DNA from 2 places in the Thermaerobacillus caldiproteolyticus genome. Region 2 is predicted to be linked to the other one. Evidence: a T-box and tRNA genes for the amino acid it is inferred to sense, from the RefSeq annotation. Region 2 holds a T-box; the other holds one or more tRNA genes.
The links. The T-box of region 2 lies ahead of ISX45_RS11435 (valine--tRNA ligase). A T-box ahead of a tRNA ligase gene usually reads a tRNA of that ligase, here a tRNA-Val.

Region 1 (3,300 bases), 1.0 Mb from region 2:
AGGACGGAAAGACCCCGTGGAGCTTTACTGCAGCCTGATATTGAATTTTGGTATCGCTTGTACAGGATAGGTGGGAGCCTGAGAAGCCGGAGCGCCAGCTTCGGTGGAGGCGACGGTGGGATACCACCCTGGCGGTATTGAAATTCTAACCCGCACCCCTGATCGGGGTGGGAGACAGTGTCAGGTGGGCAGTTTGACTGGGGCGGTCGCCTCCCAAAGAGTAACGGAGGCGCCCAAAGGTTCCCTCAGAATGGTTGGAAATCATTCGTAGAGTGCAAAGGCAGAAGGGAGCTTGACTGCGAGACCTACAAGTCGAGCAGGGACGAAAGTCGGGCTTAGTGATCCGGTGGTTCCGCATGGAAGGGCCATCGCTCAACGGATAAAAGCTACCCCGGGGATAACAGGCTTATCTCCCCCAAGAGTCCACATCGACGGGGAGGTTTGGCACCTCGATGTCGGCTCATCGCATCCTGGGGCTGTAGTCGGTCCCAAGGGTTGGGCTGTTCGCCCATTAAAGCGGTACGCGAGCTGGGTTCAGAACGTCGTGAGACAGTTCGGTCCCTATCCGTCGCGGGCGTAGGAAATTTGAGAGGAGCTGTCCTTAGTACGAGAGGACCGGGATGGACGCACCGCTGGTGTACCAGTTGTCCCGCCAGGGGCACCGCTGGGTAGCTATGTGCGGAAGGGATAAGCGCTGAAAGCATCTAAGCGTGAAGCCCCCCTCAAGATGAGATTTCCCATCGCGTCAAGCGAGTAAGATCCCTCGAAGATGACGAGGTTGATAGGTCCGAGGTGGAAGCGTGGCGACACGTGGAGCTGACGGATACTAATCGATCGAGGACTTAACCAAGAAAAAGGTGAAGCCGAGCGTTCGCTTCTTTGCATGGATATCGGTTATCTAGTTTTGAGAGAACAAAAAAGTTCTTGACAGAACCGATAGGTTCGTTATAATCATATTTGTCCAATTCGATATCTTGCCTAGTGACAATGGCGGAGAGGTCACACCCGTTCCCATCCCGAACACGGAAGTTAAGCTCTCCAGCGCCGATGGTAGTTGGGGCCAGCGCCCCTGCGAGAGTAGGTCGTCGCTAGGCAGATCTAATCGTTCCGCAGTAGCTCAGTGGTAGAGCAATCGGCTGTTAACCGATTGGTCGCAGGTTCGAATCCTGCCTGCGGAGCCATGCTTCCATAGCTCAGTTGGTAGAGCACTTCCATGGTAAGGAAGAGGTCACCGGTTCAAGCCCGGTTGGAAGCTTGTGTTTGTCTCTTTCTTTTGGCCCGTTGGTCAAGTGGTTAAGACACCGCCCTTTCACGGCGGTAACACGGGTTCGAATCCCGTACGGGTCATCTTTTATTTTTTGGAGGATTAGCTCAGCTGGGAGAGCACTTGCCTTACAAGCAAGGGGTCGGCGGTTCGATCCCGTCATCCTCCACCATACATATGAAGCCGGCTTAGCTCAATTGGTAGAGCAACTGACTTGTAATCAGTAGGTTGCGGGTTCAAGTCCTGCAGCCGGCACCATTCCCTATATATTAATACGGAGGGGTAGCGAAGTGGCCAAACGCGGCGGACTGTAAATCCGCTCCCAGTGGGTTCGGCGGTTCGAATCCGTCCCCCTCCACCATTGCTTTTTCATCCTTAAGCTGTGGGAACAACCTCATATACATACTTGTTATACCAATGTCGGATTATTTCGTGAATTTCCTTCAGAAATTCTCAAATTAATCCTTCGGTGTTGATTCACGAAGTATATTCAAAGAAGTATTTCATGAAGTTATATCAATGGGCTATAGCCAAGCGGTAAGGCAACGGACTTTGACTCCGTGATGCGCTGGTTCGAATCCAGCTAGCCCAGCCATTTTCATCATGAGCCATTAGCTCAGCAGGTAGAGCATCTGACTTTTAATCAGAGGGTCGGAGGTTCGAGTCCTCCATGGCTCATTTTTGTGCGGAAGTAGTTCAGTGGTAGAACACCACCTTGCCAAGGTGGGGGTCGCGGGTTCGAGTCCCGTCTTCCGCTTTGTTTGGCTTTTATCATGTTGGGGCCTTAGCTCAGCTGGGAGAGCGCCTGCTTTGCACGCAGGAGGTCATCGGTTCGATCCCGATAGGCTCCATCAGAAAAACTCCTTAAATCTTGAAGATTTAAGGAGTTTTTTTATTTTTGTCTTTATTGAATAAATATTCAAAAAAATGTTAAGTTGAGTCAATGTTCTATTATTCGATACAATATATGTAATACATGGGGAAGGGGAGACAGCATGAAAAAAATATCAATTATCGGTGTTCCGATGGATTTAGGGCAAACGCGGCGCGGTGTAGATATGGGACCAAGTGCGATTCGCTATGCAGGAGTCATTGAGCGGTTAGAGAATCTTAATTATGAAATTGAAGATTTAGGTGATATTTCCATTGGTAAAGCCGAGCGAATTGATGATGAAGGAGTACGGCTGAATTTACGAAATTTGAAAGCGGTTGCAGAAACAAATGAAAAACTTGCTCAAACAGTAGATGAGGTAGTTCAAAGGGGACATTTTCCTCTTGTACTAGGAGGCGACCATAGTATTGCGATCGGGACATTAGCTGGTGTAGCAAAACATTACAAAAACTTGGGTGTTATTTGGTACGATGCTCACGGGGATTTAAATACGGCAGAAACGTCTCCGTCTGGCAACATTCATGGTATGCCGTTAGCCGCAAGCCTTGGATTAGGTCATCCGGCTCTCACCAATATCGGGGGCTACAGCCCGAAAGTCAAGCCAGAAAACATTGTTTTAATTGGGGCGCGTTCGTTGGATGAAGGAGAAAAGCGATTAATTCATGAAAAGGGTATCAAGGTTTATACAATGCATGAAGTTGATCGTCTTGGTATGACTAAAGTAATGGAAGAAACGATTGCCTATTTAAAAGAACGTACCGATGGTGTTCATTTATCATTAGATTTAGATGGTCTTGATCCGCACGATGCTCCAGGGGTGGGGACGCCTGTCATTGGAGGACTCACTTATCGAGAAAGTCATTTAGCAATGGAAATGCTTGCGGAAGCCAAATTGATTACTTCGGCAGAATTTGTTGAAGTAAATCCGATTTTAGACGAACGAAACAAAACAGCCTCTGTTGCTGTTGCGCTAATGGGTTCGCTTTTTGGAGAAAAATTAGTATAATAAAAAAGACAGCAGACTAACAAAGGTCTGCTGTTTTTATTGGAATATACCAGCAATTTGATGATTTTTTAGGTAAAATTTAGGTGAATATGCTAAAATAAACATGCATTGTTTGGTGAAACTTTTTTTCTTGAAAAT
Region 2 (3,300 bases):
TAAATACGTTTTCTCAAAACGTTCTGGCACGAAGTTGATTTTTCCGTCTGTTTTTTGTAGCTCAATCGCCGCTTCCGCTAACGGTTTCATTTTCACGAACCATTGTGTAGAAAGATACGGCTCAACAACGGCACCGCTTCGCTCACTGTGACCAACAGAATGCATATGTTCTTCAATTTTGAAAAGAACTCCTTGTTCTTGAAGGTCTTTGACGATTTGCTTACGGCATTCAAAACGATCAAGTCCTTGATATTGCATCGCATTTTCGTTCATCGTACCGTCTTCGTTCATAACGAGAATGCGTGGTAAGTTATGACGGTTCCCGATTTCAAAGTCGTTCGGGTCATGCGCTGGCGTAATTTTCACTGCTCCGGAACCGAATTCCATATCGACATACTCGTCGCCGATGATTGGAATTTCACGACCAGTAATCGGTAAAATCACCGTTTTGCCGATTAAGTGCTTATAGCGCTCATCTTCTGGATGCACAGCTACCGCTGTATCACCGAGCATCGTTTCTGGACGTGTTGTCGCTACCTCAATGTAGCCAGAGCCGTCAGCGAGCGGATAACGCATATGATAAAGCGCACCTTGTACATCTTTATAGATGACCTCAATATCTGACAGCGCTGTTTTTGTTACCGGGTCCCAGTTAATAATGTATTCGCCGCGGTAAATTAAGCCTTTTTTGTACAACGATACAAATACTTCGCGAACCGCTTTGGACAGCCCTTCGTCCAACGTAAAACGTTCGCGCGTATAATCTAATCCAAGCCCTAATTTCGCCCATTGCTCACGAATGTGACCGGCGTATTCTTCTTTCCATTTCCACGTTTCTTCAACAAATTTTTCACGTCCTAAATCATGGCGGGAAAGCCCTTGGTGACGAAGCTTTTCTTCTACTTTTGCTTGCGTCGCAATACCGGCATGGTCCATTCCTGGAAGCCATAGAACGTCATAGCCTTGCATCCGTTTCATGCGCGTAATAATATCTTGCAACGTTGTATCCCACGCATGACCTAAATGCAATTTTCCTGTGACGTTTGGCGGTGGAATGACAATAGTAAACGGCTGTTTATCGCTGTCACCTGTTGCTTCAAAAAATTTGCCTTCCAGCCACCATTGATAGCGGTTTGTTTCGACAGCTTTATGGTCGTACTTTGTCGACATTGTAATCTCTTTTGTCTCCATCTTGTTTTCCCTCCTATCGTAAAAATAAAAAACTCCCTTCATCCGAAAAGGACGAAAGGAGTAACTTTCGCGGTACCACCTTTTTTCTTAAGCAAGTAGGCACACTTTTCCCCTTGCTTAAGCACTTCATCGCAATAACGGCTGTAACCGGCTTCTTCTACTAAGCAATGCCGTTCAAAGAAGCAGCTCAAGGGCGACCTTCCAACGATAACCGACCTAAGAAATCTCGCAGCTACTGATTTCTCTCTCTGAAGGCGTTATTCGTTGTACTCTTCCCTATCTTCGCTTTTTCACGTTTCTGTTTATTATACTACCGAAAAACCAAATTCATCGTCAATCATCTTTTCCAAGTTTTTATTTATTTATTCTCATTTCGCTTTTTGGTGACAAAAAAATCACATTATCCTCATTATTTCATAATGTATTAGTAGCACACTGTTAGGAGAGATGATGGATGAAGAATTTTAACCGGTTTTCGTGGCCTCCGTGGCTTCGTCAAGTTCGTATCGTTTGCGTACAAGTCATTATTCCGATTACGATTTTCCAAGGGATTCGCACCATTTTTTTTCCGACGCCAATTGACGTTATTTTATTAGCGATTTTTGTACTCATTGCCGTGGCCTTGCATCTTGAATGGATTTAAATTACAAAGAAACTTCCGATTGTTCTTCCGCTTGTTTGGCTTCTTTTATTTGTATAAGACGCATAACGATATATTCGATATTTTTCATTGCCCAATATCGTCGGTGTAATCGGGAAACATAGTCGCGCTCGCTTCTTTCTTTTTGCCGCTCGGTGGCATATTGGAAAACAAAACGATACATGCTATCCGGCTGAGCTAAATGACTGAAAAAAAAGGCTTGCTCCTCATCAAGAATGGATAATTGTTGCTCATATTCTACAACCCCATCTATCCACTCGTCACCGATCGGATGAGACGTTCGGACATGATGATATAAAGATGTAAATAAATCGGCAAGTGGCGATGCCCAACAGGCGCGCTCCCAACTAAGGAAATACCGATTTCCTTTTTCATCGTGTACGTAATGTGATAATGAAGCATTCCCATGAATAAAGACCATTCTCCACTTTTTTGTTTCTTTTATTTTCTCGTACCATTTTTCTAACTGCGTTTCGGCAAACCAATACGCTTGCATCGTTTCATGAAAATACGTACAAACCTGTAATTGAAACGGAGACATATACCATTCATGTTCACATTGTTCGACATATGATTGTAAAAAGGTCCGCTGCTTTTCCCACTCGCTTTTCCGTGCTTCATAATAATGGGTAATTTCCTCTTCTTTTACATCGACTTCTTTTAGTGACTGTCGATGCAGGTAAGCAAGATCTCGAAAAAAGGAGCGTATCCGCTCTCCTCTCTCTGGGTTTGTTCCTTGAGTGATCCACGGCATTAAGTAATAGTATTGCCCTTGATAAAAAACAAACGGAGTTCCTTGTCTTGACAAATAGAGAGGAACTGATTGTTTTGTATAGAGAGAATAGGCTTGCTGAACGGTTTGTATCTGCCTATCATGCTTTATTTCTTTCAGCGCAAATACGCCGACGTTCGTATAGACTTTTTTCACTTTTCCAACATGATCTATCCGATGTGCTTGTAGACCGTACTGTTGCAAAATGGGGCGATATAATTCAAGAAGTTCACGATTCAACAAAAAGCCCCCCTTCTCCACATAAAAAGAAGTGAGGAAGCATTCTTCACTCACCGTTATGCGCGGCTGCCCGCCGGCACCGGGATATATAACAGTTGTCCTTCATGAATATCCGTTCCGTAATCGAGATGATTGGCACGAAGCAGATGTTGCACAGTGACATCATAGCGCTCAGCGATCTTGTCCAATGAATCCCCTTGCTGAACGATACAAATTTTGACTCTTGAAAAATCCTCTCCTTGTCCCTTCTCAAATAATTTCGTTAAATAAAGGGCGTTTTCATTTTTTGATTTTGAATACTCCTTCACTTTTTTATCAGCCGACTCTTCCTCGTTTTCATCTCTATTTTCTATTTGCTTAATTGCTCCGATCGATACTTTTGTTTCTTCCTTCTCTTGAACGGTGTCAATCTCCTCAGCAATTGTCTTAAGCTGTT

Region 1: it encodes a tRNA-Val, which carries the amino acid that the T-box ahead of ISX45_RS11435 (valine--tRNA ligase) is inferred to sense. The anticodon was not compared.

Annotation. Positions count from the first base shown of each region.
Region 1 covers NZ_CP064060.1:3,292,615-3,295,914, forward strand. Annotated here, with positions in the region: rRNA gene ISX45_RS16535 (23S ribosomal RNA) at 1-850, shown strand, start outside; rRNA gene rrf (5S ribosomal RNA) at 978-1,094, shown strand; tRNA gene ISX45_RS16545 (tRNA-Asn) at 1,107-1,181, shown strand; tRNA gene ISX45_RS16550 (tRNA-Thr) at 1,183-1,255, shown strand; tRNA gene ISX45_RS16555 (tRNA-Glu) at 1,276-1,347, shown strand; tRNA gene ISX45_RS16560 (tRNA-Val) at 1,361-1,436, shown strand; tRNA gene ISX45_RS16565 (tRNA-Thr) at 1,447-1,522, shown strand; tRNA gene ISX45_RS16570 (tRNA-Tyr) at 1,541-1,625, shown strand; tRNA gene ISX45_RS16575 (tRNA-Gln) at 1,785-1,859, shown strand; tRNA gene ISX45_RS16580 (tRNA-Lys) at 1,870-1,942, shown strand; tRNA gene ISX45_RS16585 (tRNA-Gly) at 1,950-2,021, shown strand; tRNA gene ISX45_RS16590 (tRNA-Ala) at 2,043-2,115, shown strand; gene rocF (arginase) at 2,260-3,162, shown strand.
Region 2 covers NZ_CP064060.1:2,281,050-2,284,349, forward strand. Annotated here, with positions in the region: gene ISX45_RS11435 (valine--tRNA ligase) at 1-1,191, opposite strand, end outside; T-box leader at 1,236-1,483, opposite strand; gene ISX45_RS11440 (hypothetical protein) at 1,646-1,834, shown strand; gene ysxE (spore coat protein YsxE) at 1,836-2,864, opposite strand; gene spoVID (stage VI sporulation protein D) at 2,921-3,300, opposite strand, start outside.